2 regions of the Ruegeria sp. ABM4_193 genome follow, and region 2 is predicted to be linked to the other one. Evidence: riboswitches for the same ligand, from Rfam matches in the RefSeq annotation. Region 2 holds a riboswitch; the other holds the start of a gene.
The links. Region 2 has a riboswitch for S-adenosylmethionine ahead of ACXADZ_RS13500 (hypothetical protein). Riboswitches for the same ligand answer to the same signal wherever they lie in the genome.

Region 1: it holds a riboswitch for S-adenosylmethionine, as region 2 does, so the genes downstream of both, metZ (O-succinylhomoserine sulfhydrylase) here and ACXADZ_RS13500 (hypothetical protein) in region 2, are expected to answer to the same signal.

Annotation. Positions count from the first base shown of each region.
Region 1 covers NZ_JBSWTT010000001.1:2,165,415-2,168,820, forward strand. The annotation lists gene folE2 (GTP cyclohydrolase FolE2) at 1-114, opposite strand, end outside; gene metZ (O-succinylhomoserine sulfhydrylase) at 370-1,560, opposite strand; SAM riboswitch at 1,622-1,699, opposite strand; gene ACXADZ_RS10795 (glutathione S-transferase N-terminal domain-containing protein) at 1,896-2,585, shown strand; gene ACXADZ_RS10800 (hypothetical protein) at 2,664-3,140, opposite strand; gene ACXADZ_RS10805 (VOC family protein) at 3,406-3,406, opposite strand, start outside.
Region 2 covers NZ_JBSWTT010000001.1:2,694,458-2,697,863, reverse strand. The annotation lists gene ACXADZ_RS13505 (alpha/beta hydrolase) at 1-725, shown strand, start outside; SAM-I-IV-variant riboswitch at 1,499-1,608, shown strand; gene ACXADZ_RS13500 (hypothetical protein) at 1,606-1,998, shown strand; gene ACXADZ_RS13495 (hypothetical protein) at 1,995-2,576, shown strand; tRNA gene ACXADZ_RS13490 (tRNA-Thr) at 2,673-2,747, opposite strand; gene ACXADZ_RS13485 (hypothetical protein) at 2,831-2,986, shown strand; gene murA (UDP-N-acetylglucosamine 1-carboxyvinyltransferase) at 2,993-3,406, shown strand, end outside.

The sequences.
Region 1 (3,406 bases), 530 kb from region 2:
TTGGCTGATCTCGGATGCAGACGCCGACTGAGCCCATTGCCGGAGAACTTTAAGTGCCTCGGCGGCCTTTTCCCGATCCGGAGTTTCATCAATGTCGCGCGGGTGAACGTTCATCGGCTGCGGTTCCTCGATTGATCGTCGGACTATATACGACTGATGTTCATTTTCCAGTCTACCCCGATACGTGGCCAATAGCAGTCCGGATCGAAAAAAGCGGTGCAAAACCGTCAATTCGCAACGATTTGCGCCCTTTGATGGTGCAATCAGCAGGAAACAGCGCAACAGGCAATCCGTACGGACACACAATCACGCTGCAGTTTGACGTCAAGTCACGCCCCGGCACGATAAAGACGCCCGGGGCGCGGCAGATTACTTTTGCGAGACCTCCAAAGCCTGCCGGATATCGGACAGCAGGTCATCAGCGTCTTCCAGACCAACAGAGAACCGAATGAGGCCGGGTGTGATACCCAATTCGTCTTTCTGCGCGTCACTCAGCCGTTGGTGCGTCGTTGTAGCCGGGTGCGTTGCGATGGATTTGGCATCGCCCAGATTGTTGGAAATCACTGGGATCGTCATCGCATTCAGGAACGCAAAGGCCGCATCCTTGCCACCCTTGATGTCCAGAGACAAAACCGTGCCGCCCTTGCCGCCAAGCTGCGTCTGAACCAGCGCGTTCTGCGCATGGGTTTTCAGGCCGGGATACAGGGTACGCTCAAGCGCCGGGTGCCCTTCCAGTGCCTCAGCAATCTTTTGCGCGCTTTCAGCCTGCGCATTGACCCGCAGAGCCATGGTTTCCAGACCTTTCAGCATGACCCAAGCGTTGAACGGGCTAAGCGCGCCGCCGGTGTGCTTCAGGTACGGCTCGACCGTTCCGCGGATGAAGTCACGAGTACTGATAATCACGCCGCCCAGCGCGCGACCTTGGCCGTCAATGTGCTTGGTCGCCGAATAGATCACAACATCTGCACCCTGCGCGATCGCGCGCGAAAACACCGGGGTCGAGAACACGTTGTCCACCACAACAAGGGCACCGACAGCGTGGGCCAGTTCGGCCACAGACGCGATATCGATCACCTCCAAAGTCGGGTTCGACATGGATTCGAAGAACACCGCTTTGGTGTCGGGCCGGATTGCGGCCTTCCATTGCTCAAGATCAGTGCCATCAACAAAGGTCACATCCACACCAAAGCGGGTCAGGATGTTTTCGACGATGTACAAACAGGATCCAAACAAGGCTTTGGCAGAGACGATATGATCGCCTGCCTTCAACATCGAGGTCAACGCACCGTTGACAGCGGCCATACCCGATGCCGTTGCAAAGGCGTCTTCGGCCCCTTCCAACGCTGCGATACGCTGTTCGAACATGGATACAGTTGGGTTGCCGTAACGGGCATAGATGAACTCGTCAGGTCCGCACTCCAGAAACCGGGCTTCGGCCTGTTCTGCGTTTTCGTAAACGAAGCCCTGCGTCAGGAAAATCGCCTCGCTCACCTCGTTATACTGACTACGGCGGATGCCGCCATGGACGGCTTGGGTGCGTTTGTTCCAGTTCTCGCTCATCTCAATCCTTTCAGCCTCTGGCAGAGGCAAACAAAAAACCCCAGACGCGGCCAAGCGAAAGGGGTCTTTCATCCTGACCTTTTAGCGGTGTTGTTTAGCGTGGCCCGCAATCCGGTAACAAATCGCCACGTGGTCTGTGATGTTGGCCTTACGCCGCACATGCAGAGTCGTCAACCCCGACAAACCCGCCGTCACAGATCTGTAATCAAAGGTTCGACGGGCCTTCCCCTGCGATGGCATCGCCCGAAGTCACAGCTTTTTGCGCTTCGCCTGCCGCAAGCCCTCTTGCCGATTGCTCAGAAACCCTCATGATCTCTTTAACCTGAGGAGAGACCATGATCGATCTGTATTTCTGGCCCACGCCAAACGGCTGGAAAGTGTCCATCGCCCTGGAAGAGATGGAGCTGCCCTACAAGACTCACCTGATCAATATCGGCAAAGGCGATCAGTTCGACCCGGAGTTCCTGAAGATCGCCCCCAACAACCGGATGCCAGCCATTGTTGATCCCGACGGTCCTGATGGTGAACCCGTTTCCGTGTTCGAAAGCGGTGCGATCCTGATGTATCTGGCCCGCAAGACCGGGCGGTTCTATGGCAAGACCGAGCGTGACCGGATTGCTGTTGAGGAATGGCTGATGTGGCAGATGGGCGGCGTCGGACCCATGGCCGGTCAAGCGCATCACTTTTTGAAATACGCCCCTCAACTGGACCCACCACAGGACCTGCCCTATGCAAAGGACCGCTATCGCACCGAGGTCGCCCGCCTTTATGGCGTGCTGGATCGTCGACTGGCGGATAATGAGTACGTTGCGGGCGATTTCTACTCCATCGCAGATATGTCGATTTGGGGTTGGGCCAGCCTTTGGGAAGGTCAGCAGCATGTACTGGACAACACACCCCATTTCGCGCGCTGGCTTGAAACCGTAAGCGCCCGTCCTGGCGTTCAGGCTGGTCGCGCATTACACGCCGAATTGCGTGGGGATCACAGGGACAAGCAGTCGCAAGGGGTTTTGTTCAAGCGATAAACCCCAATCACAGCAAGCACATGATTTCTTGGTGATGTTCGATGTTGGGCATGAACAAAATGGCCGCAGCACAGTGCATCAGCGAAACTTGAATTCTGGCTCTGCGGGAAAGCGCATTGGTTTGCCTGCCCATTGCTGACCACGCAACGCTGTAACCTTCCTGCTTTCGACACGCATCCCGGCTGTCAGGACAAAAGCTCTTTGCCCCTGCGGTTTAACTGATAGATGTGCAATGTCGGAATGGAAGCATTCCGGTTTCCTGGACCGCCTCGACCTAAAACTCGGACCTCCGCGTTGCTTCAAATCCAAGTTTTCCGGCGAGCGGGTCGTCTCAAAACCCGTCAAGTTCAGTAACTCGGTGCGGTATGCTTCAGCGGCTGCAAGATGCTGGCTCTCGAAAGCGTATGCTTTCTGAGCTTCTTCTATCATTCTTGCGGCATGCATATACCCTTTTGACCGGCTGAGCACTGAAAGCTCTGCAAGACGGTCTAATATTTGATCTTCATCCAGACCGACGTTTTTTTTGAACGATCCGTGCTGTGTAACGTTTGGCATCCCGATTGACTCTGAGAAGACGTTGAGTGATGCGCGACCAAGCCCACCCCCGGGGCCTCGGCTGACGCAAAAAGACATGAGCAAATACCCACCCGGTGTCGGAGAGTCGACCAACAGTCGCCAAATTGGCAGAAAAGCGCCTTTTGCTCACTCTTGGTTGATGCAAACATGTCCATGCGACGGTTCCCAAACGAGCGGAATCGGACACCAAGCTGCTGAAAAAACGTTTGATTTGTAATGAGCGCTTAGCTTCCTTCGCACAAAAT
Region 2 (3,406 bases):
GGCAAGGCTTTGTCTTTGTGCACGGCTTTAACACAAACTCGGCGGAGGCTGTCATACGTGCCACGGCTCTGGCAGAAGACACCGGGCGCGAAGGTGTCGAGGTTGTCTATTCCTGGCCGTCAGCTGGAAGTGTGCTCAAGTACCTGGATGACCGCGAAAGCGCGCTGTTCGCCCGGGATTCGTTCAACGAGACATTGACGGCCATGTCGGCGTCGCGTCTGTCGAACTATCTGGTTGTCGCCCATTCCATGGGGAATTTTGTGGCAATGGACACGATGCGTGAATTGGCCCAGCAAAACAAAACGTCGGTTCTGAGGAAAGTAAGAGCGTTGGTCCTCATATCAGCCGATCTGGATATTGATGTCTTTCGCAAGCAAGCAAAGCCCGTCCTCGATCAAGGCATACCCATTGTGCTGCTCACAACGAACGATGATCTGGCGCTCAGCCTGTCTTCAAAAATCCGGCGGCAGGGGGATAGAGTTGGCGACATTACGTCCGTGTCGGAGCTTGGTGGCCTGCAGGTGGCCGTATTCGATTTGACCAATATTCAATCCGGCGATCCACTCAAACACTTTAAGATCGGCACGTCTCCGGAGGTTCTTAAATTTCTGAAGTCGCTGCACCAGTCAGGAGGCGGCGTCATCAGCGGCGAAGCGACAGGTCGCGTCATTACTATCGATGCGGAAACACTGGAAGCTCAGACCGGCGTTGTTCTGACGCAGTAAGTGCGTATCGCGCCCTGCAATTTACCGGGCCAGCAATTTGGTAAGCTCTCATCGGACACATCTCAAAATTTGATTATTGCTTCTGAAAGAGAAACGAAGTTTTTCCATGTGCGTTAAAAATTCGAGCGGATTTCTGCTCACTTGGGGTTATTCTTTGCACGGTAAATGATTGTGGTGGGGTAACCAGGATTAATTTAAGCAATGTCTGGGCGACGCGACTTCCAAAGCGTCGCCCAATTTAACTCAGAGATACGGCGAAAGCGCAATACTGAGGCGAAAAAGTGCCCGCCTAGCGTCCGCTTCGGGCTCGACCCGGGCATCCGAATGTTTCGGTCAGAAATTGGATACTTGAACGACCGCTTCTTCTTTCGTCCGGCTTTCTCTTTTGCACCCGCAGCAGCCTCCAGTAGCGCCTTCAGAGACGCGAGCCACGGTCGCGAACTGCAGATACCAGCCGTTCAAGCCGGAAAGCTGTACGTCGGCAAGGTCCGCAAGTGAGACATCGGCCGCCAAAATCTTGCTGCGGTTGGGACGAACGGCAGCTTTTCCTTCTGCGATGCGGCTATCGGCTTCACTTGTGGCATTGCTGCAGCTGCGAGTGTCAGCGCCGTGTCACTCTCGGTTTGGGCTCAATACCGTCATCTGAAGCTTTTGGTCCGATGATGGCTGTCGGCGCATAACAGACCATTTGCAGGTTTTTGTCGCGCGCCAGTGTTCTTAAGCTCTCCGAATTTATAGGGTCCTTATAGGAAGTCCCATCTTCCCAACCCAAACCAAAGCATGAAGAGCGCCGGACAATTCCGTCCGGCCACCAACCGGCACTCCACCGGTGGTTTTCGCACGTTGCGGCATGCGCTTCAGTTGAAGAAGGGGATCAGCAATGGCTGACATCAACACACTGCTCGGATGGTCTGAGCTAATCCCGTGGGGCCAAGACCGTGACCCACATGCCAAACCCGATAACATCAAACCTGAGACATGGGTTCGGTCTGACCTGATCGTGCGGCCCGAGCAGGTAGAGACGGCACAACAGCTAGGCTACCCAATCTATTACCCGGATCAAATCTGGCGCGTACGTGACGGTGAGAGTTTTGTTCTGGACTGTCCCGACGCAATAGCCACGCACCATGTGGCGAGTTGGTACCGTCTCTGGGCGGGCGAACTGCCGGACGAGATTGAAGAAGACACTGATGCCCCGATCTCTGACGAGCTTTCAGAGGAAGAACTGCTGCGTGCCCTTATCAACGCCCAAGTCGAAGGAGGTCGAGTATGAGCATTCACATGGCGGGCTCCGGTGAGGAGCAGATCATCGATCCAGCACAGGCCGAGCAGGATGACGCACTGGCCAAGGCGCTGACGCAGTCCGACCTACAACACCGCCGTCATGACCTCAACGCCGTCCGTCAAATTCACCGGGTGGCCGAGGCCTACAACAAGGTGGTCTATGGCATCGGTGGTCATGACATCGACATCGATCCACCTGCAGTGTCCGAGCGCCAGTGGCGATGTGTCCTGAAGTTGGCCGCGACGTTCATCCAGAGCGGTGGCACCATGACCCCTGCGCAGGTGCGTCACGAGTGGGCGATCCACATGGCGCAGGAGGATACCCTGCAATACCTCAACAACGACCTGCTTGTCCCGTTCGAGGAACTGGATGCGCGCGGACAACTGATGGAGCGTGCTGGTACCGAGGCGATGCGTCGGGCGATGAACCCTCCACTGATCATAGAAGACTATACAGTGCTGACGGACGAGGCTTTGCTGTATCAGGTGCACGCGAATGACGATCAGGTTGCTGCAGGCGAGTTGGCGCGGCGTCGGGTGCTGAAAGCGGTGTCGCAGCATAAATGAGAGGGTAGCGGGGACCCTACGGGGACCCGAGCCAATACATCGGCAATTGTGCTCGCCGATAGCATCTCTAGTGAGCTGTAATTGATAGGTTAATTATGGTGCTGCTGGAGAGAATTGAACTCTCGACCTCTCCCTTACCAAGGGAGTGCTCTACCTCTGAGCTACAGCAGCGCTGTGGGCGGGTGATTAGACTCAAACGAAACGCGGCGCAAGGGTGTCTGGACGGTTTTTTTCGCCTCCTGTAGAGAAAGATCATGACAGATAAAAATTCACCCAAAAAACAAGGCAAATCCGGGGAAGCGCGGGAAGAGCGTTTGAAGGCGGCGCTGAAGGCGAATATGGCGCGGCGCAAGGCGCAGGCCAAGGCGCGGGCGGCCTCGGGGGACAAAGCCGATAAGGACGAGGGATAAGAGCAGATGGATTCGATTCTTGTAACGGGCAACGGCCCGCTGAACGGGCAAATTCCGATCGCGGGGGCCAAGAACGCGTGCCTGACGCTGATGCCCGCAACTTTGCTGAGCGAAGAACCGCTGACGCTGACCAATGCGCCGCGACTGAGCGACATCAAAACCATGACCGCCTTGCTGCAATCGCTGGGGGCCGAAGTGTCTTCGCTGCAGGACGGGCAGGTGATCGCAATGTCGAGCCACAGCCTGACCAGTCAGACAGCTGACTATGACATCGTGCGCAAGATGCGCGCATCGAACCTGGTGCTTGGCCCTTTGTTGGCGCGCTTTGGTCAGGCGGTTGTGTCACTGCCTGGTGGGTGCGCGATCGGCGCGCGTCCTATGGACCTGCATGTCGAAGGGCTTGAGGCGTTGGGTGCAGAG